Regions from separate parts of the Bradyrhizobium sp. NBAIM03 genome, predicted to be linked through region 4. Evidence: predicted binding sites of a transcription regulator. Region 4 holds the regulator's gene; each other region holds the start of a gene.

Region 1 (7,185 bases), on a different contig from region 4:
CCATCCCGGCTCAGCAGAACACGCCCTTCCTCAATCGCGTAGACGGTCCATCCATTGCTCAAGAGCGCGCCGACGAAATACTTTTGACCAGCAATGACAATATAGGGGTCGCTCCCGCGCCAAACAGCTTGGACCCCAATTGCGGGAGGCGTCTTCTCATCCTTGATAGCCACCGCATTGACGAGCGTATAAGCGCCATTGCTATTGTGATCAAACCGCTGCTGGACGTCTCGCCATGTGGCGAGCGAGGCGGGCGTAACTGAGCCATCGGCGGTGACAACGCCCGCCCCAGAGCCGACCTTGATGCCGACAAGTCCCGCTCTGTCAACTTCCTTTTGCAACCGTTCGGCAGCTGCATCGGTGGCCAGAGCATCAGGAGCGCTGAGCGCCAGCTTGGGCGCAATGTCCGGAGCAGGGGACGACGGACTTGACGCCACGGTGGTATCGGTCTGGACAAAACTGGATGAGACTGCGCCAACCGCGGCAGAGCTGATCAGGACCAAAGCGAGAAAGGCGAGCGATATATGCCGGCAGTCGATGGAGCCAGCTTGTTTGTAGTCCTCGATCGTCCAGCGAATGGACATCGCCCCGGCATGCAAAACGACAGGAAGAGGGACAACAATGGATTCGTTCGGTAAAACAGTCTCGTGCCCCTCGATCCTAACGTCCCTCGCAAGGGCCTCGATCTCGATTGAATTGGAATGAGGGGTGACACGAAGATGGTGCGGTTCGAGGCCTTGTTCGACGAAGATTAAGTCAGCATCGAGGCTGCTGCCAATCAGACACGATCCGACCCCCACTTTACTTGTCAGCCCGGAGTAACACCCCGACAACACTTCGAAATGCGGGCAATTTGGTTCATTCACGATCGGTTTCCTGAACAGCGAACGGAACCGTACGGCAAAACCGTACGGCCCGTGCGACTTCACAGACTAAGCAGCCGGGGAAAGTGGGGCGGCGACGTCGCCCCATCTCATCCCTTACTGCACCCGCTCATCGGCCGCTTTCTTGACGGTCGAGAGCTCGGTCGAGACGACGCGAAGTTCAACATCCCTCTCAGCAGCCTTTGTGCTGGTCAAGGTCAGAGCGGCGATTTGCCGTTGGAATGCCGCCTCTCCAGCAACTTCAGCAGCCGTGGAACCGGCTGCAGCAGTAGCGGTGCCGGCTGCCCCACCTGCAGTCGAGGTATGAGACGCACCAACGTTTTTAGACATACTATTCTCCTGTGTGCTCGAATTTCGCCGCGACGTGCGGCTCCTATTTCCTAACGTCGCAATATGCGACGTCAGGAATCCTCCTCTGTCTCGGCCATGACATCGTCGAAATGGCTCATTGCACTATTCGCAAATTGGAGAGCAACGGCTCCCAAAGCGACGCTGAACGCTTGCTGCATAGCGGCTTCTTGCGAGTTGCCGCCCATGGACGCGCCGCCATTTACGGGAATGTTTGCATCAGGCGATCCGGCATGATCGTCGCGCTCGCCAGGCTTGTGAGATCCTTTTTTGCCGCCGCTTTTGCCGCCAGCCGCATGGAGGTCAGCATCAACGTGCCCAGCGACGCTAGAGCTCGTAACGCGCATCGGGTTCTCCTATGTCAATTCGATCGTGCCAATGGAGGCAGTTTCCGCCCTCCACTATGCAAGTATTAGCTTTCGACAAGCTGACGAGTCGTAGAAAATGTAATGAGCCGATGGTCGATCATCATTATATGTCTTCACCAGCCGACCGTATTTGAACAAGTTGCCCGCGAAAGCTGGAGATCAGATGGTTAAGACAAACAATCGTTTGTGGAGCTTGATCGGGTGAGCACGTTGCTCATCGTTTCGAAAGCTTCAATAGCGAAATATCAAAGCCACCACTAACAAAAGCGTTTTGAGGCCGACGTGCTGCAATCTCGAACTCACGTCCCTTGCGATGCCTCCGAGCTCTTTCGACAATTTGCTTGGAGTCAGGCGAAGCGGCATGGAGCTTGACCTGGTCGGAGCGAGGCGGAAAGCCAGAGTGTTGACGGCCGATTCAGCGGCCAAGAGCGGTCTCTCGGTCCTGGCGGGCCCATAGCAGATCCGTCAATCGCGACTTACTTTCAGGGAGACCGAGCAGAAGCCCGCCACTCGAGAAAGAGCCCTTCGGACTTCTACCCGCTCTGGACCAATGTGCTCTCGATCCTTGCGCAACCGGCAGGCTCCGCGGCTGCGGCCGGTCTGTCGCGTAGTGTTAATGCATCGCGGTCTTGACAGGCGGCGTATGCAGTCGATGTGAACTTCACAGCGGCAGACTGGAGTTGAGGTCGGATTCGAACGATCGAGTGCGGCCAACATAGTTTGTACGCAGTGAAGAAGCCGAAATAAGTTCCTCGGATTCGGAGGCGGTCTCAAGTATGCTAGTAGAGCTTGCGCGACCTACTGCTCGGCAGAGAGGCCCAACCGCGCGGAGGCCGCGCAAGCTCGATTAGCGTTTCCAGCGTGATCCTGAGAAGATAGCGTCGCTCCGCCTAGGCATTAGCGCCTGCAGCTTGCAAGCGCTCGGATTCGATGCGAGCCTTCAGGTTATTCAGATAATCCTCCGCGTAGGACTGGGCCACCGAAACCGGCAGGTTGACGCCGGCCGTCGCGGCTTCTTGAATTGCCTGCTTCACCAAGCCTTCTCGCATTGCTAATTTGACTTCAGGTCCGGCGATGCAGCCCACCGCCTGTGCCGCAAGGCTCAGCCCGGCTTCTTCCAGCGCTTGCTTTATGTTGCCGCCACTGATGGCAGTGTGAAGAAGATTTGCAGCTTGCGCCTCGGCTTCGAGCACCATTGACGCCAGATCGGCCAATTCACCCAAGCCTGGAATGAAGCCAAGTACACCGACTGCTGTCGCGGCCCAGTCGAATACCTTAGAGCCAACTTTGAGCACGTCATTAAGTGCGTGCATGAAGGCGCCACCGTTCTTTTTGGGAGACTTGATGTCGGGCTGGTCTGCCACTCCCATCGTCATGTCCGCGACCGCGTCCTGCTCGGCAGGCGTTCGGACGGCATGCGTCTTCACTTGGTGAACGGTGCGGTTCGCACCCGACATGTTGTTGAAGAACTGGTTGAAGTCGGTGTTGCTGATGTTGCCGGAATCGACCGTATGGCCGCCGCCGAAGTCGAAGAACTTATGGTGGGTTTTGTAGCCCGTAATCGCGTTGTTCATCAACCCGAACAACACAGGATCGGAGAGCAGCTGGGAGGCCGCCTTTCGCACCTCGGGCGCGAGGCTCTTGTCATCCACCATGCTCGCCAGCTTTTCCCGGGTCAGATCACCCTTCCCGAAGAAAGCGTCTTGGTTCTTGCTGATCGTATTGAGCGTATCGAGCTCGGCTTGCGTGAGATTCATCGATGATGAAGCAACCTGCAGGAAGTCCTCTTTGTGGACCTTGTCTATCGAGCCTCCGTACAAGTGCTTCCATTCATCCGGGTGGTCGAGGAAGTATTGAGCGGCCGCGAGGACCTGTGGCGGGCATTTGCCGGTCTTAGCTTCGCCGTCGACGATCCGCTTGAAATCCGCAAGGCTCAGGTTCTTAGGCAGGTTGTCGGAATACCGATAGAGCTCGCGCAATGCATCGGTCTGGGTCATCACCGATGGCTCGCCATTCCGGGTGCCGTCGGAAGGGATGTAGTTTTGCGTATAGCTCTTTGCCCGCTGCTCCTGGAAAGCAGAAACCTGAGGGTGGTGATCGGAGAAGCCGGAGAGATCACCTGCTTTGATCTTCCCGCCGCAGCGGCCGTCACCTTGCGAGCCTATCGCATAGAAGAGCTCTGGGTCCTGTTGCAGAGCCTCGATCGCCGCCTTTAGATCCGGCGGTGTGGAGGGATCGTTGGCCAAATCTCCAAGAGATTTCCAATCCAGCGGGCATTTGTCTTTGTGTCGGTTCAGCACCGACACAATCTGCAGCTCGGCATCAGTCAGCGTGCCGCTGTTCCACGTGATCCTGGAGCTTTGTACGGGTGCCTCTGCAATCTTCGGGGCGCTCGCAGCGGAGGAGGACTCCGCGGAGGATGGCTCTGGGGCCTGCTGACATGCGTCCAGTGCAGCCTTGATCTCCGGCGGGAGGATGTTCCGCACCTCCTGCGTGAGTTCCTCCGTCAGCTGCTTGGCTGAGTCTGCAGCCGGCGGATCCTGTGCAGTCGAACGGTCATCGTCTTTCAACGAGAAACTAGCCAGCATCGCCTCGAAGTTTGAAAGATCCCGCGCCGATGAGGGTCCGGGGGCCAGCCCGGACAAGCTCGAGTTGGCGGTTAGTGACAGGTTGTTGACTGACATTATACGTCCTCTGATTTGAGATCGCACCACAAGCCGGTCATGTGGCGCAGCCCGAGAATCGCGACGAACAACGAGCAAGAAATGTCGATGGGCTTCGATGGCTCCTACCACTTGCTTCCGATTGCTCAGTGCGCCCCCAGCGCTCAGTTCCGCTACAATCTATAGGCACATCGCCGTCTAGATATTCACGCCACATGGTAGGTTCGATTAGCTTTCCAAAAGCTGACGGCGCTCAGAGGTTTCACAACGAGACGCGCAATGATGGTGTGAGAGGCGGTGATGGGTTCTCGATATCGGAATTGCCTTGCTTGTTATGCTCGATCGCTCGCCTCCGGGCCCACTAGCTCAAATTACAGAGGCCGAGTCTGCCGCTCTGCGGATGGTCACGTGCGATGATTCGTGAAACAAGGTCGCAGGTCTCCGCAGCATCTTATGGTGGAAATCACCCACGCGTAGCGACCTCGCGCCTGCGCCCCACCAGTTGGCGCTTGCGTAGATGCTCGAAGAGTCCGACGGTATTGTGCGGCCCCTATTGCCCCGAGCGGATCGAAGCTCAGCTGCACTCGGCATTCTTCATGTCATCATGCTTAGCCGCTTGGCGAGTGTTCGCTCGAACCCACAGGCCAAAGGGAAGGGTCCAGCGACGGTATGAGACGAATAAAACCTTCTTCTCGCCATTCCGCCGTGTGAGGCACACCCAGGATGGTGAACGTTGTTGTCCGGACACCCCTGGTAGGTATGAGATCGCGGCTTCTTAGCATTTCGATCTGAGCGGGCGTAGCTGTTTGGCCAGTGAAGACCCAGTCGTCCTTGGCGCGACGACCGTTCGCCATGGCGAAATCTCCAATTTCCGGCGGAGCAACCCCTGCGTGCAACGCGGGCCCAGCTTGAGACGGTCCAGCGTGAGGTGACCCGGCCCGCATGAGCCAAGGCTCAAGATCTTGCCAAACAAGGTCGTTGCCGAAATCGGAGGCGTCCGCGCGGTGTTGAGCGATCGGCTGTTGGGAATTGGACCGCTCGCCGCCGCTCAATGATGGCTCGACACGCGATGATCTGCCTCCGAGTTCCTGCCAAATTAGGTCCTGGCTGTATTCGGGTATTTCATGCAATGCCATTAGTTCACGCTCAAACTCCCTTGGACCGGCGGGCGATGAGGAGGAGTGGGACGCTGGGCTGTTGTCCGCCCGGCTTAGCGCGTTGAAGTCCATCCTGTTCCTCCTTTTGGACAGCGGAGTGGCTTTCATTCTTATGCGACGAAGCTCGTTTGCATGACGGACTTCGTGGAGTTGTTCAAAAGCTCGCATGAGGCGCTAAAGTGGAAAAGCACGCTCACCGATGCTGCTGGCATATTGCGCCACCCTGCGGCATCGGCCATCTACACATCCGCGCTCTGACAATGGCAGCAGTAGCTTTCGAAAAGCTGACAGAGGGCATAAGCAGACGCATTGCATCTCTTCGAGGCCATCTGTTGTCATCAAGTCATTTCTTACCTGCATCGGGTGTTTGGACCACGCCGTCTTGATGTGGTGCCTCCGGCGAAGGAGCGTCATTCGGTCGTCCTTCGCGAATGACCACGCTGGAGGATCCGCGAAACAGCATCAAAACCGACTCGTGCGGCGGCTTTTCGGCACCGCTCGGGTTTCGCCGTGCCTGTGCCTCCGCCGCAAGTCCTTTTACTGTTTGCTCCACAAGCGCGACAAAGCGGGGTGGACCAGAGGCGAAGACGAGGCCATCTCCCGGTACGGGTCTCACGATGTAACGCTCGTCGGAGATGTCGAGCGCATCGAGTGCCGCCTTGAACGCATCAAAGCTGATTGGACTCAAGACCAAAAGGCGGCTTTGCGCCTCATGCGCATCGGATACGTAGAGCACCAGCCCATCGTAGTACCATTGAAGATTGTAGAGATTAATCAGCCGTTCGAGGAACTCTCGCGGTGGTAGATCCGGCATTCGCCCCCGAATCCGACCCTTCACCCCGGTGCTGATATTGACTCTGATATTTAGGTTGTTGCCGAATTCCTGCAGTGCGGCCGCGAGGTCCTGATCCAGAACTGTGTAACTATAAGGCGTCGATGGCAGCGCCAGGGGAGCGCCGAGCGCCTCGACGACGCCAAAGCAAATGAAAACACCAGCATAGAGAACTTTCTTCAAGATGTGCAGCCTTGTGGATGGGATGAGCATTCCTGCTATTTTTACACTTGAGAACAAGCACCGGAATTTGTCCCAAAATTTGGAAGCCGATGCTTCGTCCCAAATTGGAAGCTAACCGTGATCATTAGATGACAGATGCTCGTCAGTTTTTGGTCAGCTTGCTTCTCTAAGGTGCGGCCCATTCGTGTGAACGAACGGCTCATCTCACCACGTGACAGAAATGATTTCCTCCATGTTGTTTGGCGTTACGTCGATCCCTGCCAACTCCGTAGAGTGTGCCTCTAACGGCTGTTCGCCGGCGCACACTCAGTTTGGCGAGAGTCTTGCGCAGGTGGCCTCGAACCAAGGTGTCGTCTCTTCTGTGACCGAGCACGCGCCAGCTCCATCGCTGCCGGAAGTGCAGCGCGCAGTAGCGCCGGCGAGCCCGCTAGGCGATCGCGTCCTTCAGAGCATTTCTGCTATCCACCAGGGCAAACCATTTCCGTCGGGTGCAGTTTCGCCGACGCTCGTCGGCGAGCCTAATCCTACCAAGAGTCTGCAGCTTGGGCCGGCCGCACAACCGGTCTTGCGTGTGCAGCAAGTGGAGGTGCATCCAGTGGGAAAACCGGAGGGTGCGGATCATTTCGACTCGGCGCTGGCGAATCTGCGGGATGTTTACAGCGGCGTCATCCAGGTTTCGCTCATCTCCAAGGGGACAGGTGCTGTCAGTTCGTCTCTGAATAAGCTTCTATCGGCGGGCTGAGCGGGCCG
Region 2 (7,721 bases), on a different contig from region 4:
ACACCCGTCCGCAGCTCAACACGATGCCGAGCCGCATGGTCAGCAGCAACAACAACTTCCGGCAGTCGATGAACCAGGCGCCGAGCATGAACAATGGCGGCAACCGTCGCGGCGGCTTCATGCGCTGATTTCGGCGAGCGAGACGATAAAGGGGCAGAGCGGAAACGCTCTGCCCCTTCTTCATGTCTGTTCTTGGTCATTCCGGGATGCGCCGTAAGGCGCAGGCCCGGAATCCATACTCCCGATCGTGGTTATGGATTCTCAGATGCGCAATTGCGCATCATAGCTCTCGCTGCGCGAGCCCCGGAATGACGATCAGGCCACCAGCTCCGCGAACAGTTCCGCATCGACATTGCCGCCTGACAGCACGATGACGACGTTCTTGCCGGCCACATCAAGGCGGCCCGCGAGTAGCGCAGCAAGCCCCACCGCGCCGCCGGGCTCCACCACCAGCTTCAGCTCGCGATAGGCAAAGGCGACAGCCGCGCCGACTTCCTTGTCCGACGCCGTGACGCCGCGCGCCAAGAGCTTGCTGTTGATCGCAAACGTCATCTCGCCCGGCATCAGGGCCATCAGCGCATCGCAGATGGTGCGGCCGGCCGGCGGATGCGGCTCGCGATGGCCTGCGCTGAGTGAAATGCCGTGATCGTCGAAGGCCTCGGGCTCGGCGACCACGATCTCGGCTTGCGGATAGCGCGCCTTCACGGCGGTCGCGACACCCGCGATCAAGCCGCCGCCGGAGGCCGGCGCCACCACGATGTCGGGGCCGAGGCCGAGCGTTGCCATGTCCTCGGCGATCTCGCGGCCGGCGGTGCCCTGCCCTGCGATCACGAACGGATCGTCGTAGGGTTTGACCAGCGTCGCGCCGCGCTTCTCGGCAATGCCGCGCGAGATCGCCTCGCGGTCGTCCTTGTCGCGGTCGTACAGCACGACCTCGGCGCCGTAGGATTTGGTGCGCTCGCGCTTCGACAGCGGCGCATCCGCTGGCATCACGATGGTGGCCTGCATGTCCAGGATCTTTGCCGCCGCCGCCACGCCCTGGGCGTGGTTGCCGGAGGAGAACGCAACGACGCCGCCGGCGCGCTTGTCCTGCGGGATCGAGAACACCTTGTTGAAGGCGCCGCGGAACTTGAACGAGCCGGTGCGCTGAAGCATCTCCGGCTTCAGGAACACTTTCGCACCGACGCGCTCGTTGAGCACGGGGAAGGACAACAGCGGGGTGCGGATGGCGTAAGGCGCGATCACGCGCGCTGCGGCATCGATGTCGGCAGGGCCGACCGGAAGGGCCTGTTCGGTCATGGCGGAATGTTATCGCGGCCGATCAGGCCCGGGCAAGACACCTCCGCGAGAGGATTTCCCCATAGCGTTTTCGCGCGAAGTGGATCCCGGTTCGCGTGAAGAAAACGCGTCAAAACAAGAATCTAGAGCTATTTCGATCGATCGGATCGAGATAGCTCTAGGCGACTTGGCGCGGCTGTTCCGCGGCGTTCCGACCGGGCAGCACCGCCCCGACCGCCAAAATGCTGTCGATAAAGACCGTTGCAGAGGCCTCCCAGGTGTAATTGGCGGCGAACGCGACGCAGTCCTGCCGGGAGATATCGAGCGCGGCGAAGCAGGCATTGCGCAGATCGTGATCGAGCGCGCCGACCGGCGCATCGCCAATCACGTCGCGGGGACCCTTCACGGGGAAGGCCGCGACCGGCAGGCCGCTCGCGAGCGCCTCCAGCAGGACCAGGCCGAAAGTGTCGGTCTTGCTCGGGAACACGAACACGTCGGCGGCCGCGTAAATATCCGCCAGTTCCTCGCCGTGCTTCTCGCCGAGGAAGATCGCATCGGGGTAGACCTCTTCCAGCGAGGCGCGCGCCGGGCCGTCGCCGACGACCACCTTGGTGCCGGGTAGGTCGAGGTCGAGGAACGCCTCGAGATTCTTCTCGACTGCGACGCGGCCGACCGACAGGAACACGGGTGCCGGCAGGCAGAGATCGATGACGCGCGGGTGGAACAACGTGGTGTCCACGCCGCGCGGCCACAGCACGACATTTTCGAAGCCGCGCTCGGTCAGTTCGCGCGCGAGCGCCGGCGTCGCCGCCATCACGGCGCGACTGGCGCTGTGGAAGCGCCGCAGCGCCCGCCAGATCAGCGAGCCCGGCACTGGCACGCGGGCGCGGACATATTCGGGAAAGCGGGTATGGAAGCTGGTCGTGAACGGCAGCTTGCGCTGGCGGCAATAGCGGCGGACCATCAGGCCGATCGGCCCTTCGGTCGCGATGTGGATGCTGTCGGGACGTGCCTCCTCGATCAGCCTTGCGATCCGGGCCGGGCGCGGCATGGCGAGGCGCAAGTCGCGATAGCTCGGCATCGCGAAGGTGCGGAACGATTGCGGCGTCAGGAACGTGAACTCGACGCCGAGCGCTTTTGCAGCGTCAGAGAGCTTGGTCAGCGTCCGAACCACACCGTTGACTTGCGGGTGCCAGGCGTCGGTCGCGACCAGGATGCGCATCAAGTGGTCCTTGTTATGCAGCTCTGGCTGCGACCTGTGGCACCTGCTCCGGCTTCCGCAACTGATCCGCCCAGGTGATGATCTCGAAGTGACCGTCGTCATGCTCGACCAGGGCGGTGCAGCTCTCCACCCAGTCGCCGCAATTCATGTAGCGGATGCCGGCCTCGTCGCGGATCACGGCGTAGTGGATGTGGCCGCAGATCACGCCGTCGGCCTGGTGACGCCGCGCCTCGGCGGCGAGCGCCTGCTCGAAGGCGCCGATATAGTTGACGGCGTTCTTGACCTTCTGCTTGGCCCATTGCGACAGCGACCAATAGGGCACGCCGAACAGGCGGCGGAAGAAGTTGACCAGGCGGTTCATCTGGATCGCGAAGTCGTAGGCCTTGTCGCCGAGATGGGCGAGCCAGCGCGCGTTCTGCACCACGAGATCGAAGATGTCGCCGTGAATGACCAGATAGCGCTTGCCGTCGGCGCCGGTGTGAACCGTGTTCTCGACCACGTCGATGCCGCCGAAATGCGTACCGTAATAGTTGCGCAGGAACTCGTCGTGATTGCCGGGAATGTAGATGACCTTGGCGCCCTTGCGCGCCTTGCGCAAAAGCTTCTGGACGAGGTCGTTATGCGATTGCGGCCAGTGCCAGCTCGATTTCAGCGCCCAGCCGTCGACGATGTCGCCGACGAGATAGATCGTATCGGCATCGTGGTAGCGCAGGAAGTCGAGCAGAAGATCGGCTTGTGAACCGCGGGCCCCGAGATGGACGTCGGAGATGAACAACGTGCGAAAGCGCCGCTCCGGGCTCTCGTCACTCACATCGTAACTTCCCATGCGCCAGCCTGTAACAATGTCCCGTGACAGGGGGATGACCGATTGAACCCTTGAGGCACCTTCAAATACGAATCACGCCTTGCCTCGCCCTCCCCGCGAATATCAGTCGCATGCGACAATCAGGCGACATGGCGCCGCAGGGTGGGGGCGCTCCCTCCCCCGCTTGCGGGGGAGGCGAAGCAAGCCCGCCTCAGTAGAACTTGTGGAAATGATGGATCGGCCCATGGCCGTGGCCGACGCTAAAGCGGTCGGCGGCGGCGATCGCGGCGCTGATCCAGGCCTTGGCGTTGCGCACGGCGGCCTCGAGGTCCTCGCCCCTGGCCAGCCCTGCCGCGATGGCGGAGGACAGCGAGCAGCCGGTGCCATGGGTGTTGCGGGTGGCCACACGCGGCGCGGCGAGCGCGATCGCGGTCTCGGCAGTGACGAGATAGTCGGTGCTCTCGGCGCCCTCGCCGTGCCCGCCCTTGATCAGGACGGCGCGGCAGCCCAGCGCCAGCAGGCGGCGTCCCTGGCTTTCGATCTCGGCCTCGCTCGCCGCCACCGGCGCATCGAGCAGGGCCGCAGCCTCCGGCAGGTTCGGCGTGATCACGGCAGCCAGCGGCATCAGCCTGGCGCGCAGGGCGTCGACGGCTTCAGCGGCGAGCAGGCGGTCGCCGGAGGTCGCCACCATGACGGGATCGAGCACGATATGCCGCGGCGCCCAGCGCGACAGCGCGGCCGCGATGGCATCGATGCTGGCGGCCTGGGCCACCATGCCGATCTTCACCGCACCGATGTCGAGGTCGGAGAACACCGCGTCGATCTGCTCGGTGACGAACCCGGCCGGCACCGCGTGAATGCCGGTCACGCCGCGCGTGTTCTGCGCCGTCAACGCCGTGATCACGGAGGCGCCATAGACGCCGAGCGCGGCAAAGGTCTTCAGGTCCGCCTGGATGCCGGCGCCGCCGCTCGAATCGGAACCGGCGATGGTGAGTGCGACCGGGGTCGTCATCGCGGGAGACATGTGCTTGAGGAGGCCGCCATGGCCTCTCGTAGCGCGACCGTGGAACGTCAGCAAGCGCGCCGGGCCGCCGCCAGGCGTGATTCGCGAACCGATTGCGCGCCTTGCGAATCAGTCGGACACCGCGCGGACCAAGGCCCGAAATGATGCGGGCTTGAAAATGCAACGGCGCCGGACCCTTGCTATAGTCGCGTACCTTAGCGTGCTTCGCCGGTTACGCGAGACGTCAGGTGGTGGAACCGTCCAGCGCCCCCATGTTGCGGGCCGCCGGCCCCGCAAGCCACCTGAACAAGACTCCTTGGGGTGGAACGATGTGGGCCTTCTTCGAACGTCTCCTCGACTCGTCCATGCTGTCGCCGCACGGCATCTGCCTGTTGTGGGAGCCTCAGCTGATCTGGCTTCACGTCGTTTCCGACGCCAGCATTGCCGCTGCCTATTTCTCGATCCCGTTCGCCCTCGCTATTCTCGTCACCAAGCGGCGCGACCTCAAGTTCGGCTGGGTCTACTGGGCGTTCGCGATCTTCATCATGGCGTGCGGCCTGACCCACGTGCTGTCGATCTATACGCTCTGGGTTCCGATCTACGGCATCGAGGGCATGCTCAAGGCCGCCACGGCGGTCGCGTCGGTCTTCACCGCCGCCGCGCTCTGGCCGCTGCTGCCGAAGATCCTCACGATCCCCTCGCCGTTCGAGCTGCGACAGGTCCAGGCCGCGCTCGAGGAGGAGGAAATCAAGAGCCGCGACGCCACGCTGCTGCTGCAGCAGGTCCGCGACGCCCAGCGCGCGATGCGCGAGAGCGTGGCGCGCCTCACCGCGATCGTCGAGACCGCGGTCGACGGCGTCATCCTGCTCGATGCGCAGGACCGCATCCTGCTGTTCAATCCGGCCTGCGAGCGCTTGTTCGGCTACCGTGCCGACGAGGTGATGAACCGCAACGTCGGCATGCTGATGCCCGAGGCGGATGCAGCATCCGACCGCCAGGCGCGGCATTTCGCGACCGGCGGCGAGGCCGTCGGCCTGCGCAAGGACGGCACGACGTTTCCGATGGAGCTGTCGGTCGGCCAGGCGCGGCAGGACGGCGAATTGATCTTCGTCGGCATCGTCCACGACCTCACCGCGCGCAAGCTGACCGAGCAGCAGCTTCAGCAGGCGCAGAAGATGGAGACGGTCGGTCAGCTCTCCGGCGGCATCGCGCACGACTTCAACAATCTGCTGACCGTCATCATCGGCAATGCCGAGCACCTGAGCGAGCAGCTCAAGGCGAGGCCCGACCTCGGGCGCTTTGCCGACGACATCTGCCAATCGGGCGAACGGGGTGCCGAGCTGACGCAGCGCCTGCTCGCCTTCAGCCGCCGCCAATTGCTGCGGCCTCAGACGATCGATTGCCGGAGCCTGCTCGATTCCATGTTCAAGCTGCTCAAGCGCACCTTGCGCGAAGACATCGAGATCAGGACGACCTCCGGGCCCGGCACGATCCTGGCCTTTGCCGACCGCGCCCAGCTCGAATCCGCCGTGCTCAATCTCGCGCTCAACGCGCAGGATGCCATGCCATCGGGAGGCCACCTCACGCTGGCCACGGAGCTGGTCACGATCGAGGATGATGACGGTGCCGTTCACCGGGAGGTCGCACCCGGCAGCTACGTCCTGATCGCGGTTACCGATGACGGCGAAGGCATGACGCCCGAGGTCGCCGCTCGCGCGTTCGAGCCGTTCTTCACCACCAAGGAGGTCGGCAAGGGCTCGGGCCTCGGCCTCAGCATGGTCTATGGCTTTGCCAAGCAATCAGGCGGCCATGTCTCGATCTACAGCGAGGCTGGCCTTGGGACCACGGCCAGGATCTACCTGCCGCGCGCGAGCACCGGTAGGTCGCAAGCCGATCTTCCCGACGGCGAGGACACGGCGCCGCGAGGCTACGAGACGGTCCTGATCGTCGAGGACGATCCGTTCGTCCGCTCCTCCGTCATTCGCAGGGTGGAAGCGCTCGGATATCGCGTCGTCGCCGCGGTCAACGGCAAGGATGCCTTGCAGCAGCTGCAGAGCGATCCCGGCATCGACTTGCTGTTCACCGATATCGTGATGCCCGGCGGCATGAGCGGCTGGGAGCTCGCCGATCAGGCGCGGCGGGTGCGTCCCGGCCTGCCGGTCCTGTTCACCTCGGGCTACGCGCTGGAGACCCTGGTCGAGCAGTGCCGCGCGCAGGCGCGAGCGGTCGTGCTGACCAAGCCCTACCGCAAGGTCGAGCTCGCCCAGCGGCTGAGGGATGCATTGGCCGCCGCAGTGGTCCCATCCTAGCATCGCGCCCGAATGCACCTCGGATGATCCAGCAAGTTCGCTTGCTAAATCCAGCCGGTTTTGGCCTATTAGCCGGAAGAATACGCTTTCGGAGTGCCCGCGATGGTTCCTTTTTTCGTTCAGATCAAGTGCAAGCTCGGCCAGTCCTATACGGTGGCCAATGCGCTTGCCGAAGCCGAGATCGCCTCCGAGATCTACTCCACGGCCGGCCAATACGACCTCCTGGTGAAGTTCTACGTCGACAAGGATACCGACATCGGCCACTTCGTGAATGAGAAGGTGCAGGTGCTGCCGGGCATCCAGGACACTCTCACCATCATCACCTTCAAGGCGTTCGGCACCGGCTAAAGCATGATCCGGAAAAGTGCGAAGCGGTTTTCCGGAAAGATCATGCGTAAACAACAACCTAAAGCGCGATGATGATTCATCCCAATCTCATCGCGCTTTAGATCACGCGCAAAACAACGGCCGAAGCGCCGGCAGCGCTAGCCGCCCTCCTTGCGCTTGGGCGGTGTCGGTCCCTGCACCGGCGGCAGCGACTTCAGATAGGCGGCCATCGCGGCGCGGTCTTCCGCGGTAAGTTGCGCCAGATTCTTGATCACCGCCCGCATCGCGCCCGAAGCGCTGTCGCCCTCGGGCAGGTCGCCGGTCTCGAGAAAATCCGCGATATCCTTCTCGCTCCAGTTGCCGATGCCCTGCTGCGTGATGTTGGGCACCCAGCCCTCCCCTTCGGGATTGGGCCCACCGGCAAAGCGCTGGCTGGCGATGATGCCGCCGAGCGCATTGCGCGGGCTGTGGCATTCGGCGCAATGGCCGAAAGCGTTCACGAGATAGGCTCCGCGATTCCATTGCGGCGAGCGCGCGGCGTCCGCGACGAACGGCGCGGTGTCCATGAACAGCAGCTTCCAGATGCCGACATTGCGGCGGATGTTGAACGGAAACGGCAGCGCGTGGTCGCCCACTGTGCCGGACACCGACGGAAGCGTCTTCAGATAGGCAAAGAGATCGCGGACGTCGTCGACACTGGCCAGATGATAGGACGTGTAGGGAAAGGCGGGGAAATAGTGCGTGCCCGTGGGCGAGATGCCGCGCATCACGGCGTTG
Region 3 (7,721 bases), on a different contig from region 4:
TGCTGGTGTCGCTGGTGCACGTTGCCGCCATGGTCGGCGCCGGCGGATGTCTGGCGTGGCTGGTCTACCGCCATCTGGGACTGACGTTCGTCTCGCGAAGCTGGTTCAACCTGGATGCAGCCTGGGCGATCAGCCTCGTTCTGGTTGGCGCGGTGGCGCTCGCTTTCAATCTTGCGACCTCGCGCTGAGGTCTACCGCACCAAAGCCCACTCGCCGATGATGCGAAACCGCGCCTTGGCATCATCCTGCTTGAACAGGGCAATGCGATCGATCGCGAGCGTCTCGATCCCCAGCGCCGCAAACCGTGTTCGCAGCATCTGAAGGATCGGCCCGCGCCGCTCCGCATCCAGCCGCCCCGTCAGCGTCATGTGGAAGCGGAATTCTTCCATCACGTAAGGATAGCCCCAGCGGTCGAGATAATCGCGCTGCCGCTCGCTGAGCTTCTCCGGCTTGCGCCGAGCGCGATCTTCCGCCGTCAGCGCGGCGCGAAACGGGTCGAACTCGCGAACGCAATCAGCGGCAAGTTGCTGGAGCGTTTCCATCGGCTCGGCCGGAATAACGGCAATGAAGCCGCTGATGGCATCGACCATCGGTCGGATTGCCGGGATAGGCCGTGTCTTGCCCGCGAACGCCTCGCAGGCGGCCAGCAGCTCGGCTTCGGTCTTGCCGGGCGCCAGCGCCATCGGCGCCTTCAGCGTGGCGTGAAAGCCGTACTTGCGGGGATCGGCGCTGAGCTCGCGCCAGTCGGGCGCGGCGTGCAGCGCCTGCTCTGGAAACGAAATCTCGCCGCCGCTGTAGGCGTCATAGCCGAGCAGCTCGGCGCCGAAGCGGGAGAGGGCGCTGTCGCGGCCTGCGGCAAAATAGATCGCGTAGCGGGGGAAACCTGTCATTGCCTCAGCATAACCAATTTACGCCGCGACGACAGTCTCGCGCGGGGCCGCCACTGCGGTGAGCAGCCGCGTCGCGTCGGTGAGATGCACGAGCCTGCCGCCTGAGATCACCGCGATCAGCCGCGGCCGCAGCTTCACGTTGTCGTCGACGAGGAGAATGTCAGCGCGGCGTCCCTCCGCGAGCAGGCCGCGATCGGTGAGGCCGGTCGCGCGCGCCGGGCCGGCGGAGACCAGATCCCAGGCCTGAGCCAGAGGCACCACGCCATCGGCGGCCAGGCGGAACGCGGCGAGCAGCTGCGCGGGATAATAATAGTCAGACGCCAGCACCGAGCAGAGCCCCTTGGCGATCATGTCGGAGGCCCTGGTCCAGCCGGTGTGGCTGCCGCCGCGCACGACGTTCGGCGCGCCATAGACGATGGCATCGCCGTGGCTGGCCGCAGCCTGCGCCGTCTCCTCGTTGATCGGAAACTCCGCGATCAAGGCGCCGAGCTCGCGAAAGTCCCGGCGCATCGCCGGGCTCGAATCGTCGTGCGAGAGCATCCGCACCTCGGCCCCGCGGGCCGCGGCGGCCAGGCGTGACACCGAGGCGGGCACCTCGTCGGCGCGCGAGACCACGCGCTCGACCAGCCGGTCGAATTCTTCACTCGACAGACCGGTGCGCTCCACCATGCGGTTGCGCTTGCGTGGGTTGGAGATGTCGGCAACGACGCCGTCCATATGATCGTTGAAGGCGAACAGGTCGACGCGGCCCTCGCTGAGCCACTGTGCGATCTCCGCTTCGGCATCGAGATTGAAGGTCTCGTGCCGCAGGTGGAAGCGGGTGTCGGCAGCGAACTGCGGACGCTGCCGCTCGATCGCCTCCATCAGGCCGCGCGCATTGTCGGCGCTTCGCAGGCCCGGCTCCCACGAGCAGGTCGTGGCGTGAAACACGGTGGTGATGCCGTTGCTGATCGCCTGGCGGTCGCTGTCGGCGAGCGCGACGTCGATCGGAAAGTCGACGCCGGCGCGCGGCATCATCTGCCGCTCGAAGGCATCGCCATGCAGATCGACGATGCCGGGCAGCACCAGCAGGTCACGGGCATCCAGTGCCAGCCGCGCCCGGCCGCGAGAAGCATCGACCTCTGCAATGTCTGTTCCGGAGACGAGAAGAGAGGTTTCGACGAGCTCGGCGCCGATCAGGGCCCGGCCGCCTTCGATGAATATGTCTGTCACGCGACCGCGCTTCGTTTGCTGGCAGGAGAATTGGCGAGTGAGCTCGCTTTTGCTTCGTATGCCGAGAGGAAATCTTCAATCCCGAGCTTGCGGAAATTGGGCAGCGCCTCGCGCAACTTGTCGTGATCCCAGTCCCACCAAGCAAGCCTTGCAAGCCGTCCGGCGATCTCCTCCGAGAATCGCCGCCGCACGATGCGGGCCGGATTGCCGGCGACGATGCTGTAGGCCGGCACGTCCTTGGTGACGATCGCGCCGGCGGCGATCACCGCGCCGGTGCCGATGTTGCGGCCCGGCAGCACGATCGCGCCATGGCCGATCCAGACGTCATGGCCGATATGAACGTGATGCCGGCGGCGCCAGTCGAAGAACTCGAGATCGTCGCTCTCACCTTCGAAATAGGCGCTGGATCGGTAAGTGAAATGCGCCTGAGTGGCGCGATGCATCGGATGGTTGCCGGGATTGATGCGGGTCATCGCCGCGATCGAGCAGAACTTTCCGATGGTGGCGTAGGTGATCTGCGCATCGTTCACGACATAGGAATAATCGCCCATCGCGACTTCATGCAGGATCGTGCGCGCGCCGACTTCGGTGTAGGCGCCAAGCCTGGTCTCATGCAGCTTGGCCGAGGGATCGACGGTCGGCTGAACCGAAAGAGCTTTGGCCATGTTGCATCCGAAGTGCGAGGGCGGGAGTCTTTCTTCGAGCGGCCGGATGACGGTGTCGTGACAATGAGATGACAGGGGATGACGTGCGTAGGATGGCCGCACTGCAGCAGCCTTGTCACACAAGTGTTAACCACGGGCGTTAGCGGTTGGCTCCAGCTACTCTGGAGCCCCTCGATGCTGGTGGTTGAAGGTCTGACGTGTCGCTTCGGCGCGAAGGCCGCTGTGGACGATGCTTCGTTTCAAGTTTCCCCTGGCGGCTTCGTCGGGGTGATCGGGCGATCCGGCGCCGGCAAGTCGACATTGCTGCGGTCCATCAACCGCCTCACCGAGCCCTCCGAAGGCCGCATCCTGTTCGAAGGCGTCGACGTCACCGCGCTGCGCGGCAAGGAGCTGCGGCAGTGGCGTGCGCGGTCGGCGATGATTTTTCAGCAGTTCAACCTCGTCGGCCGGCTCGACGTCCTCACCAATGTGCTGATGGGGCGGCTGTCGACGGTGCCGACATGGCGGTCGCTGCTGCAGCTTTGGCCCGAAGAAGACAAGGCCATCGCGATGTCGGCGCTCGAGCAGTTCGACATGGCTGCCATCGCGGCCCAGCGCGCCGAGCAGCTCTCGGGCGGTCAGCAGCAGCGCGTGGCGATCGCGCGGGCGCTGGTTCAGCAGCCCGACATTATCCTTGCCGACGAGCCGATCGCCTCGCTCGATCCCCGCAACACCAAGATCGTGATGGATGCGCTTCTGCGCATCAACAAGCATTTCGGTATCACCGTGCTCTGCAACCTGCATTCGCTCGATCTCGCCCGCAGCTATTGCGACCGCCTGATCGGGATGGCCGCGGGGCGGGTGGTGTTCGACGGCGCGCCGGCGGCCTTGACCGATCATATCGCGCGCGAGCTGTACGATCTCGAGGCGAATGAAGTCATGGATGTTGCGCCCGCGGATGCATCGGTCGGCACGGCAGTTCCTGCCCTCCGCACGGTTGCCGTGGCCTGATCGCTGCTTCTTTAAATCGAGCCTGGTCGTAGAGCCGGAACTCGACAGTTTCATAACCTTGAAATGGGAGACGTCATGATAGACCGTCGTACGATCGTTGCCGCTGCGGCGGCCCTGGCATTTTCAGTTTCAGCCGCTGCGGCGCAGGACTGGAAGGCAAAATATCCTGAGTTGATCTTCGCAAAAGTCCCCGACGAGAATGCCTCCGGCACCACCAACCGCTGGACGCCTCTGACGGAGTACCTGTCCCGCGAGCTTGGAACCAAGGTCACGCTGCGCATCGCCAACGACTACGCCGCGGTGATCGAAGGTCAGCGTGCAGGAAACATTCACATTGCGATGTACGGCCCGGCGTCCTACGCGCGTGCCTACATCATTGGCGCGAAGGTCGAACCGTTCGCGATCGAGGTGAACGGCGACGGCACCAAAGGCTATTACTCGGTTCTCTATGTCAAAAGCGATTCGAGCTACAAGGACATTAAGGACCTGCAAGGCAAGAACCTCTGCCTCGTCGATCCCAATTCGACTTCCGGCAACAACGTGCCGCGTTTCGCGATGAACAAGATGGGCATCGACCCGGAAAAGTTCTTCGCCAAGGTGGTCTATTCGGGGAGCCATGAAAACGCGGTGATCGGGCTTTCCCAGGGCACCTGCGACGCGGCGTTCAACTGGTGGAACGACGAGAAGGAATCGAACCTGCTCCGGATGGAACGGAAGGGCATGGCGAAGGCCGCTGATTTCAAGATCATCATGAAGTCCGAGCAGATCGTGAACTCGCCGATGGCCTATCTCAGCAGCCTGCCTGACGACCTCAAGGCGGCGATCAAGAAAGCAGTGCTGGAAATTGCGGTGAAGGACAAGGCGGCTTTCGACAAGATTTACGAGGGGAAGCAATTGCCCTACGTCGAGGTCGACCACAAGGCGTATGACGCCGTGATCGAACTGACCAAGTTTGTCGACAGCATTCGCAAGCAGAAATCCTGAGGGAAACGAAGCGTTGGACAAGTCGGGCAGATCGCAAGATCTGCCCGTCGGCTCTCGCGAACATCCCATGCGAACAGCAGTTCCCGAATTTCCGGAAGCCAGGCTGCGTGAGCTTGGCGATCGCTATGCGGCCGCAATTGCCGCCAAGCGCCGCCGCGTATGGCTCGGTGCCGCCGTCCTGATCGCCGTTGCCATTGCCGCGGGCTGGATGGGCGAGGTCAGTCTCGGAAATTTTGTCGAGAATTTCTGGCGCTTCCCGGCCTATTTCCTCAGCATCGCACCCAAATTTTCGTTCGCGACCGCATGGAGCGATTTGGCGGAGTGGCTGTGGGGATTGCCGCGCTGGGCACGGCTTCTCGGGGATACGTTGCTGATAGCCTATATGGGCACCCTCTCGGGTGCGCTGTGCGGTTTTGCGCTTTGCTTCCTCGCCTCGGCCAATCTCGTGAAATCAGGAACGACTGTTTTCGTCACCCGGCGCGTTCTGGAGTTTTTCAGGACCGTGCCGGAGATCGTGTTTGCCCTGATCTTCGTGCTGGCCTTTGGTCTCGGGCCGCTGCCGGGCGTTCTGGCGATTGCAATCCATACCGCCGGAGCGTTGGGCAAGCAATTCGCCGAGGTTGTCGAGAACATCGACAGCAAGCCGGTCGAAGGGGTGGCGGCAAGCGGGGGCAGCTGGGTTCAGGTTGTTCGGTTCGGCGCGTTGCCTCAGGTCCTCTCGAACTTCGTGAGCTATGCCTTGCTCAGGTTCGAGATCAACGTGCGTGGCGCGGCCGTGATGGGCTTCGTCGGCGCCGGCGGGATCGGCCAGGATCTGATCGAGGCGGTTCGCAAGTTCTACTTCACCGACGTCAGCGCCATCCTGCTGCTCATCGTCCTTACCGTCATGTTGATCGACTTCCTGACGGAACGGTTGCGACACCGCCTGCTCGGGCTGGAGGGAAGCACCCGATGAGCTCCTTCAGTTTTGAAAACCGGGCCGGCATTGCCCATCGGTATCCCGACGTCTTCCGGACCGATTGGTGGCAGCGGGGAAGGATCGCAATACTCGTCGGCGGGACGGTCGGGCTGTTCCTGTTCGGGATCGTCCAGCTCGATATTCCCTTTAATCGGCTCTCCCTGGGCATGGTCAGGCTGGGCGAATTCGTCCAGCTCATGTTGCCGCCCAACCCGGGTTCTTGGGCGGAGGTTCTGAAATATCTGCATGCGCTCGGAGAGACGGTGTCGATCGCGTTTCTCGGCACCCTGGGCGGCGCGCTGCTCGCGCTGCCGGTATCCCTGCTGGCGGCGCGCAACGTGGTTGCAAACCGGATCATCCGCCTATTGACGCGTCGTGGCCTCGATACCATCCGTGGAGTCGACACTTTGATCTGGGCACTGATCTGGGTCGGCGTCGTGGGGCTGGGGCCGTTTGCCGGCATCCTGGCCGTGATCTGCAGCGATTTCGGAACGTTCGGCAAGCTGTTCTCGGAAGCGATCGAGGTCGCCGAGAAGAACCCCGCGGAAGGCGTTCGGTCATCGGGCGGCAACCATCTCCACAGCGTCCGCTTCGGATTGCTGCCGCAGGTGTTCCCGGTCTTGCTGAGCCAGGTGCTCTACTATTTCGAGTCGAATACGCGATCGGCGACGATCATCGGAATCGTTGGCGCTGGCGGCATTGGCCTTCAGCTTGCCGAACAGATCCGGGTGCTGGAATGGCAGAAGGTATCGTTTCTGATCCTGCTGATCCTGGTAACTGTATCGTCGATCGACTGGATTTCCGGCAAGCTGCGCTTCGCGATCATCGGCAAGCGGACGGTCGCCTAACGTCGTGCTGCAGTCTTATCCGTTCCGATTGGATCGGAACGGAGCTCTGATTTTTGTTCTGACGCGTTTTCTCGACGCAAATCGTTTCCACCCCGGATCAAGTCCGAGGGCAGGCTTCGCTGGAAAACGCTCTGATCTAAGCGTTCTCCACCAAAAACTCCACCCGCTCTGCCGCAAAGCGCGAGTGCTTCGTCACCAGCGGCTTGCCCGTGAGATCGTGGTCGGTGGCGTCGACCACCAGGATCGGCCGCCCCAGCGCCAGGTCGAGCCGTGCGGCGTCGCTCGCGTCGACAATCCCCGCGGTGATTCTCGTTGCGCCACGGCGATAATCGCGGACGCCGAAATGCTCCAGCAGCTTCGTCATCGAGCGCGTTGCCGCGAACACGGCGCCTGCATCCGGGAACAGGTCAGCCGAGAGCCAGGTGGTGGAAACACAGATCGGGGTGCGGTCGGCGAGGCGAATCGCCTCGATCCGCACCAGCGGCGCGCCGGTCTTCAATCCCAGCTCTCGTGCGAGCTCGCGCGTCGCAACGTCATCGGTCGCCTCGATCAGCCGGCCATGCGGTTCGCGGCCATCGGCGCCGACGATCTCGGAGAAGCGCGTGCGCGAGCGCAAGGGATAAGCGAGCTTTTGCGCCTCGACATAGGTTCCGCTGCCGCGCTCGGCGCGCACCAGGCCGCGCTCGGCGAGGGCTGCCAACGCGCGCCGCACGGTGTGGCGGTTGACGCGATAGGTTTCGGCGATCTCCATCTCGCCCGGCAATTTGTCGCCGGCCGCAAAGCGGCCGTCGGCGATGCCGCGCTCGATGCCATCGGCCACGAGGCGCCATAGCGCGACGCCCGAGGAGGCTGTGTCCTGCATGCTCATGTCGCGGGAAACCCTACTCCAGAAATCACAGCATTGTCACGAAACAGTCATGGCGCGTCCGTATGAAGTTGTCTATTATCATAGACAACTTCGGTGCGGCAAGTTCTGTAGAAGGTTCGATGGACCAAGTGACCCAGCACAACGACCAGCAAGCCCAGCGCAAGGCCGCAATGGCGGTGCTGGCGCACGCGGAGGCGGGCGAGATCGCCGCTCGCCTCCGCAACTTGGCCCTCCCGGACCATCAGGATCTGCGCACGCCCGAGAACGGCCTCGTCATGCTGCGCGGCCGGGTCGGCGGCGACGGCG
Region 4 (7,721 bases):
GAGATGGCAACTCCGAGTCTTCGCCAAACGACTTCCTGTGGTTATGGGTCCCGGATCTGCGCGCGCTTTTGGCGCGCTTGTCCGGGACGACAATTGCGTGTGAGGCCGCAGCGGGGCCTCTGGCGGGCCTACTTCACCGCGTCGAAGCACCAGGCCAAGATGCCCTTCTGCGCGTGCAGGCGGTTTTCGGCCTCATCGAACACGACCGATTGCGGCCCGTCGATCACCTCGTCGGTGACCTCCTCGCCGCGATGGGCCGGCAGGCAATGCATGAACAGCGCATCTCGCTTCGCCAGCGACATCAGCTTGGCATTGACCTGGTAGGGCTTGAGCACGTTGTGGCGGTGCTCGCCCTCCTTGTCGCCCATCGACACCCAGGTGTCGGTGACGACGCAATCGGCGCCGCGCACGGCGGCTTCCGGATCGGTGCCGAGCACGATCGGCGCGCCCGTCGCCTTGATCCAGTCGCGCATGGCCTTTTTCGGTGCGAGCTCCGGCGGCGTTGCGACATTGAGCTGGAATTTGAAGCGCTCGGCGGCATGGGCCCAGGACGCCAGCACGTTGTTGTCGTCGCCGGTCCAGGCCACCGTCTTGCCCTCGATCGGGCCGCGATGTTCCTCATAGGTCATGAGGTCGGCCATCACCTGGCAGGGATGCGAACGCCGCGTCAGGCCGTTGATGACGGGCACGGTGGCGTTGGCCGCAAGCTCCAGCAGCGCATCATGGTTGAGGATGCGGATCATGATGGCGTCGACATAGCGCGACAGAACCCGCGCGGTGTCGGCGATGGTCTCGCCGCGGCCGAGCTGCATCTCGGCGCCGGTGAGCATGATCGCCTCGCCGCCGAGCTGGCGCATGCCGACGTCGAACGAGACGCGGGTGCGGGTCGAGGGACGCTCGAAGATCATCGCCAGCGTCTTGCCTTCGAGCGGCCTGACCGGCTGCTGCGCCTTCTGCTTCGCCTTCATCGCCGAAGAGGCGGCGAGCATGCTCTTGAGCTCCGAGAGCGGCAGCTCGTTGATGTCCAGGAAGTGCTTGGGGGCTTTGTTGGGCGTCGTGCTCATCAGCTTGCCGCCCGCTTGGTCTGGCTGGAGGAGATCGCAGCGCAGGCGCGCTCTAACCGGCCGACGCTGTCCTCGATCTCCGCTTCCGTGACGATCAGGGGCGGCAGGAAGCGCACGACATTGTCGCCGGCCCCGACGGTGAGCAGCTTTTCGGCGCGCAGCGCCGCGACGAGATCGCCCGAGGGCACCACCGCCTTGATACCGATCAGCAGGCCCTCGCCGCGCACCTCGCTGACGATTTCGGGATGACGATCGATCACGGAGGCGAGCTTCTGCTTGAGCAGCAGCGACATCTTCTGCACGTGGTCGAAGAAGCCGGGCTTGAGCATGACGTCGAGCATGGCATTGGCAGCCGAGATCGCGAGCGGATTGCCGCCGAAGGTCGAGCCGTGCGAGCCGGGCCCCATGCCGGCCGCCGCGTCCGCGGTCGCCAGCACCGCGCCGATCGGAAAGCCGCCGCCGAGCGCCTTGGCGAGCGACATCACATCCGGTGTGACGCCGGTGCGCTTGTAGGCAAAGAGCTCGCCGGTGCGGCCCATGCCGGTCTGCACCTCGTCGAAGGCGAGCAACAGGCCGCGCTCGTTACAGAGTTCGCGCAGCGCCCTCAGGAAGGCGTGAGGTGCAGAACGAACGCCACCCTCGCCCTGGATCGGCTCGATGAGAATGCCGGCGGTGTGCGGACCGATCGCCTTCTTCACGGCGTCGAGATCGCCGTGCGGCACCTGATCGAAGCCGTCCATCGGCGGACCGAAGCCCTCGAGATATTTCGCAGAGCCGGTGGCGGCGAGCGTCGCCAGCGTGCGGCCATGGAAGGCACCCTCGAAGGTGATCATGCGGTAACGCTCCGGATGCCCCTTGGAGAAGTGATGGTGGCGCACCAGCTTGATCACGCCTTCCAGCGCCTCGGCGCCGGAATTGCAGAAGAACACGAAGTCCGCAAAGCTCTCATTGCAGAGGCGGCTTGCGAGCTTCTCGCCGTCAGGGCTCTGGAACAGGTTCGACATGTGCCAGAGCTTGGTCGCCTGCTCCTGCAACGCCTTGACCAGCGCGGGATGGACATGGCCGAGCGCATTCACCGCGACACCCGAGGTGAAATCGAGATAGCGATCGCCGTTGGTCGCGATCAGCCAGCAGCCTTCGCCGCGCTCGAAACCGAGGTCGGCCCTGGCGAAAACGGGGAGCAAATGCGGCGCTGCGCTGTTAGTCATGACGTCACTTGAATGTTGCGGACGGTGTGAGGCATGCATTGCGCGACGCACCATCGACCGGCCCCGGAAAACGAAACGTGCCGCCTTTTAAGGGCGGCACGTGGCACTATCTTATGCCTGGCAAGACGGGTGTCAATGCCGCCCGGAAAGCCTCGCGAAACGCTGATTCCGTAGTCTTGCGGTGCCGATTTTGCGGGTTTTTCACCACGGAACATGTGGAAGCGAGTCGGCGGACTCTTGCGCGGGAGTCACGCCATATTGTAGCGTTTGGACTGTCAGATACGACATCTCGTGCAGCAGTTCTGATCCCAGAAGTCCTCATGTACCGGCGTAAACGTTCGGGCGTCTTGAGCGCGCCCGGCGAGCCTTAAGGGATTCTGACGGCACGGGTTTTTCAAGGCTAAAGCATTCGCTGCGAAGGCCCCAGGATGGCAGGCCCGCAGCGAGGGAAAGGGTGCAATGACGGTTTTGACCTGGTCCGATGATCGCGTCGAGCAGCTGAAGAAGCTCTGGGAGGCCGGACTTTCGGCCAGCCAGATCGCGGCGGAGCTCGGCAATGTGACCCGCAATGCCGTGATCGGCAAGGTGCACCGGCTCGGCCTGTCCGGCCGCGCCAAGAGCCCTTCATCGGCAGCGCCGCGGCCGCGCAAGGCACGGCCCGCGCAGCATATGATGCGGGTGACCCGCCCCGTCGCGCGCGGCAACACCGCGTTGGCGCAGGCCTTCGAGGTCGAGTTGGAAGCCGAGCCGGTTACCTACGACAACGTGGTGCCGATGAGCCAGCGGCTGTCGCTGCTGGAATTGAACGAGGCGACCTGCCACTGGCCGGTCGGCGATCCCTCGAGCCCGGATTTCTTCTTCTGCGGCGGCAAGGCGCTCTCCGGCCTGCCCTATTGTGCCCAGCATTCGCGCGTGGCCTATCAGCCCGCAGCGGATCGCCGTCGCGCAGCACCGAAACCGGGCACGCGGTGAGCTTGCGGAATTCCCTGATCGCCAAGCTTTGATCGCCAAGCTTGATCGCCAAGACTGCAGCCGCCACACGATGACGGCTCCCAATCGCTCGGTGTCATCCCCGCGAATGCGGGATCCGTAACCGCGGGGCGCAATCGTTGCGCGAGATGGTCACTCCGAGTCTTCGCCAAACCACGTCCTGTGGCTAATCGCGAATAGCGCAAGCGCTCGCGCTGAGATCCCGGGCTCACGCTGCGCGCGCCCCGGGATGACGGCCGAGATCGGCGCCGCAGTTCGCCAAACCAGCTGTCGCTGGCGCCTTACGTCTGCTCAGCCTTCGCGAAGCGATCGTCCAGCGCGTAGCCGGCGCCGCGGACGGTGCGGATCGGGTCCTGCTCGCGGCCAAGGTTGAGCAGCTTGCGCAGGCGGCCGATATGGACGTCGACGGTGCGCTCGTCGATGTAGATGTCGCGGCCCCAGACGCTGTCGAGCAGCTGCTCGCGCGAGAACACGCGGCCGGGATGCTCCAGGAAGAACTCCAGCAGGCGATATTCGGTCGGACCGAGATCGATCGGCCGGCCCGAGCGCGCCACGCGGCGCTTGTCGCGGTCGAGCTCGATATCGCCATAGGCGAGCACGGTGGCGAGGCGCTCGGGACTCGCACGCCTGAGCAGGCCCTTCACGCGCGCAAGCAGTTCCGGCACCGAGAACGGCTTGACGATATAATCATCCGCGCCGGTCGCGAGCCCGCGCACCCGTTCGCTCTCCTCGCCGCGCGCGGTGAGCATGATGATCGGCAGCTGCTTGGTCTCGGGGCGGGTCCGAAGCCGCCGGCACAGCTCGATGCCTGACAGGCCCGGCAGCATCCAGTCGAGCACGATCAGATCGGGAATGTGCTCCTTGAGGCGGGTGTCGGCGTCATCGCCGCGCATCACCGTCTCGACGTCATAGCCGTCGCCTTCGAGGTTGTAGCGAAGAAGCTCGGTGAGAGCTTCCTCGTCCTCAACCACCATAATGCGTGCGCCCATGTGGTCGTAGCTCCTTAAGTCGTCAGGTGTTCGGCACCGTCGTGGCGAAGGTCGTCATGTCGCCCTTCGGCCGCTTGTCGGTGATCGCCTGGCCCTCGATCATGTAGAACACGGTCTCGGCGATGTTGGTGGCGTGGTCGCCGATCCGCTCGATGTTCTTGGCACAGAACATCAGGTGGATGCAGAACGAGATGTTGCGCGGATCTTCCATCATGTAGGTGAGGAGCTCGCGGAACAGCGAGGTGCAGATGGCGTCGACTTCCTCGTCGCCCTTCCACACCGCCATCGCCGCCGGCAGGTCGTGCGCGGCATAGGCGTCCAGCACCGACTTGACCTGCTGCTGCACGAGGTCGGTCATGTGCTCCAGGCCGCGGAACAGCTTGAGCGGATGGAAATCCGTCTCCAGCGCCGCGACGCGCTTGCCCATGTTCTTGGCGAGATCGCCGATGCGCTCGAGATCGGTCGCAACGCGCATCGCGCCGACGATCTCGCGCAGGTCGACGGCCATCGGCTGGCGGCGGGCGATGGTGAGCACGGCGCGCTCCTCGATGCGCTTCTGCAGCGCGTCGAGCTCGACGTCGGTGGCGACGACGCGCTGGCCGAGCGCGACGTCGCGGCGGATCAGCGCGTCGACGGAATCGACGATCATGCGCTCGGCGATGCCGCCCATCTCGGCGACCAGGCGGGTGAGCTCCTGAAGGTCGCTGTCGAAAGCCTTTACGGTATGTTCAGAACCCATGTTCCGTCTCCTCAGCCGAACCGGCCGGTGATGTAATCCTGCGTGCGCCGATCGCTCGGCGACGTGAAGATCTTGCTGGTGTCGTCGAACTCGATCAACTCGCCGAGATACATGAAGGCGGTCTTGTCGGAAACGCGCGCCGCCTGCTGCATGTTGTGGGTGACGATCGCGATCGTGTAGTTCTCGGACAATTCCTGGATCAGCTCCTCGACCTTGGCGGTCGAGATCGGGTCGAGCGCCGAGCAGGGCTCGTCAAACAGGATCACCTCGGGCCGCACCGCGACGGTGCGGGCGATGCAGAGGCGCTGCTGCTGGCCGCCGGAGAGCGACAGGCCGGAGGCATTGAGCTTGTCCTTGACCTCGTTCCACAGCGCGCCACCGCGCAGCGCCTTCTCGACGCGGTCGTCCATCTCGGACTTGGAGATCTTCTCATAGAGACGAATGCCGAAGGCGATGTTCTCGTAGATCGTCATCGGGAACGGCGTCGGCTTCTGGAACACCATGCCGACCCGGGCGCGGAGCAGGTTGAGGTCGAGCTTGGGGTCGAGGATGTTGGTATGGTCGAGCAACAGCTGACCGTCGGCGCGCTGGCCCGGATAGAGGTCGTACATCCGGTTGAAGATGCGCAGCAGGGTGGACTTGCCGCAGCCGGACGGGCCGATGAACGCCGTGACGCGGTTGGTGCCGAGCGCCAGGTTGATGTTCTTCAGCGCGTGGTGGTCGCCGTAGTAGAAGTTGAGGTTGCGCGCCGTGACCTTGGCGGGCGCCTCGGGCAGGGGCTGCGAGCCGGGATGAACGGACGGTGCGCTGACGGAAACAGACATTTCACTCATTTTGCAGTCCTCTCGGCGCCAAGGATGCGCGCGCCAATGTTAAGGGCAAGCACGGTCAGGGTGATCAACAGCGCGCCGCTCCAGGCGAGTTGCTTCCAATACTCGTAGGGGCTCTGCACGAAGTTGTTGATGGTGACAGGCAGGTTCGCCATCGTCTTGTTCAGGCCGAGGCTGAAGAACTGGTTCGACAGTGCCGTGAACAACAGCGGCGCGGTCTCGCCGGCGACGCGGGCGGTCGCCAGCAGCACGCCGGTGATGAGGCCGGAGCGCGCGGCACGATAGGCGATGCGCTTGATCACCAGCGAGCGCGGCAGGCCGAGCGCGCTGGCAGCTTCGCGCAACGGATTCGGCACCAGCAGTAGCATGTCTTCGGTGGTGCGCACGACGACCGGGATCACGATGACGGCAAGCGCCAGCGCGCCCGCAATCGCCGAGAAGCCGCGCATCGGCACCACCACCGCGCCATAGATGAAGAGGCCGATGATGATCGAGGGTGCCGACAGGAGAATGTCGTTGATGAAGCGGATCACCGAGGTCAGCTTGTCGTTGCGGCCGTACTCGGCGAGATAGGTGCCGGCGAACAGGCCGAGCGGCGCGCCGATGCCGACGCCGATCACGGTCATGATCAACGAGCCGACGATGGCGTTGCGCAGGCCGCCCTCGGTCGATCCGGGCGGCGGCGTGTCAGCTGTGAAGACCTGGAGGTTGAGCCCGGCCAAGCCGTTGTAGAGCAGCGTGACCAGGATCAGCGCGAGCCAGGTGACGCCGAAGGCGGCGGCTGCGATGCAGAGGCCGCGAATGACGATGTCCCAGCGGCGGCGGCGCGAATAGATCGGGTTCATGGCTTCACTTCCCGGCCTTGGTTTCGAGGCGCAGCAGCATCAAACGGGCGGCAGCGAGCACGAAGAACGTCAGCACGAACAGCAGGAGGCCGAGCAGGATCAGGCCGGACTGGTGCAGGCCGTCGCTCTCGGCAAATTCGGAGGCGATCGCCGCCGAAATCGTCGTGCCCGGCGCGAAGATCGACGAGGAGATCCGGAACGAGTTGCCGATGATGAAGGTCACCGCCATGGTCTCGCCGAGCGCCCGGCCCAGCGCCAGCATGACGCCGCCGATGATGCCGACGCGGGTGTAGGGGATCACCACGCTGCGGACGACCTCCCAGGTGGTGCAGCCGACGCCGTAGGCGGCTTCCTTCAGCACCGGCGGCACCGTCTTGAACACGTCGACCGAAATCGAGGTGATGAAGGGCAGCACCATGATGGCGAGGATCAGCGCGGCGTTGAACAGGCTGAGATAGGACGGGGGCCCTGCGAAGATCGCGCCCAGCACGGGGACGCCGTCGAACACCCTGATCATGAAAGGCTGGAAGGTGTTGGCCAGGAACGGGCCGAGCACGAAGAAGCCCCACATGCCGTAGATGATCGAGGGGATGCCGGCGAGCAGCTCGACCGCCATGCCGATCGGGCGGCGCAGCCATTGCGGGCAGAGCTCGGTGAGGAAGATCGCAATGCCGAGACCGACGGGAATGGCGATCAGCATCGCGATGAAGGAGGTGACGAGCGTGCCGTAGATCGGCCCGAGCGCGCCGAGCACCGGCGGATCGGCCGAGGGCGCCCAGCGCTGCGTCCACAGGAAGGAGATGCCGAACTCCTGGATCGCCGGTAAGGCGCCGACGATCAGCGAGATGATGATGCCGCCGAGGATCAGCAGCACCGAGATCGCGGACAACCGCGTGATCCAGTAGAAGGTGACGTCGCCGAGCTTGAACGCGCTCAAGGCCTTGGCGCGATCATATGGACCGGCAGCATCAATCACATTGCTCTCAACAGCCATCTCAGCCACGCCGATCCCCTATACCCGTTTTATGTACGCTTGTTGTTGGTGGCGCGCTCCGG

What was found. Region 4 encodes PhoB, which activates phosphate uptake and scavenging genes when phosphate is short. Its sites were predicted from a motif close to TGTCATNNANCTGTCAT; they were not measured.
Region 1: a site for PhoB is predicted at 6,553-6,569, ahead of I6F21_RS30105 (secretin N-terminal domain-containing protein). Genes of this name have one in related genera too.
Region 2: a site for PhoB is predicted at 3,350-3,366, ahead of I6F21_RS32705 (UDP-2,3-diacylglucosamine diphosphatase). Genes of this name have one in related genera too.
Region 3: a site for PhoB is predicted at 2,825-2,841, ahead of phnC (phosphonate ABC transporter ATP-binding protein). Genes of this name have one in related genera too.

The regions. Positions count from the first base shown of each region.
Region 1 covers NZ_JADYVS010000027.1:6,713-13,897, forward strand. The annotation lists gene I6F21_RS30085 (FHA domain-containing protein) at 1-866, opposite strand, end outside; gene I6F21_RS30090 (nodulation protein NopA) at 981-1,214, opposite strand; gene I6F21_RS30095 (hypothetical protein) at 1,286-1,579, opposite strand; gene I6F21_RS30100 (HrpF/NolX family T3SS translocon protein) at 2,491-4,284, opposite strand; gene I6F21_RS30105 (secretin N-terminal domain-containing protein) at 5,764-6,465, opposite strand; gene I6F21_RS30110 (nodulation protein NolB) at 6,656-7,177, shown strand.
Region 2 covers NZ_JADYVS010000032.1:57,072-64,792, forward strand. The annotation lists gene I6F21_RS32690 (caspase family protein) at 1-128, shown strand, start outside; gene I6F21_RS32695 (threonine/serine dehydratase) at 316-1,299, opposite strand; gene I6F21_RS32700 (glycosyltransferase family 1 protein) at 1,457-2,500, opposite strand; gene I6F21_RS32705 (UDP-2,3-diacylglucosamine diphosphatase) at 2,514-3,326, opposite strand; gene thiD (bifunctional hydroxymethylpyrimidine kinase/phosphomethylpyrimidine kinase) at 3,517-4,317, opposite strand; gene I6F21_RS32715 (PAS domain-containing sensor histidine kinase) at 4,638-6,617, shown strand; gene I6F21_RS32720 (Lrp/AsnC family transcriptional regulator) at 6,720-6,965, shown strand; gene I6F21_RS32725 (cytochrome c) at 7,103-7,721, opposite strand, start outside.
Region 3 covers NZ_JADYVS010000015.1:121,695-129,415, forward strand. The annotation lists gene I6F21_RS22630 (hypothetical protein) at 1-188, shown strand, start outside; gene I6F21_RS22635 (DUF1045 domain-containing protein) at 192-890, opposite strand; gene I6F21_RS22640 (alpha-D-ribose 1-methylphosphonate 5-triphosphate diphosphatase) at 909-2,102, opposite strand; gene I6F21_RS22645 (chloramphenicol acetyltransferase) at 2,099-2,767, opposite strand; gene phnC (phosphonate ABC transporter ATP-binding protein) at 2,942-3,757, shown strand; gene phnD (phosphonate ABC transporter substrate-binding protein) at 3,833-4,741, shown strand; gene phnE (phosphonate ABC transporter, permease protein PhnE) at 4,809-5,696, shown strand; gene phnE (phosphonate ABC transporter, permease protein PhnE) at 5,693-6,547, shown strand; gene phnF (phosphonate metabolism transcriptional regulator PhnF) at 6,684-7,415, opposite strand; gene phnG (phosphonate C-P lyase system protein PhnG) at 7,535-7,721, shown strand, end outside.
Region 4 covers NZ_JADYVS010000007.1:184,306-192,026, forward strand. The annotation lists gene argF (ornithine carbamoyltransferase) at 129-1,064, opposite strand; gene I6F21_RS13060 (aspartate aminotransferase family protein) at 1,064-2,272, opposite strand; gene I6F21_RS13065 (GcrA family cell cycle regulator) at 2,732-3,244, shown strand; gene phoB (phosphate regulon transcriptional regulator PhoB) at 3,544-4,251, opposite strand; gene phoU (phosphate signaling complex protein PhoU) at 4,274-4,990, opposite strand; gene pstB (phosphate ABC transporter ATP-binding protein PstB) at 5,002-5,823, opposite strand; gene pstA (phosphate ABC transporter permease PstA) at 5,820-6,665, opposite strand; gene pstC (phosphate ABC transporter permease subunit PstC) at 6,670-7,659, opposite strand.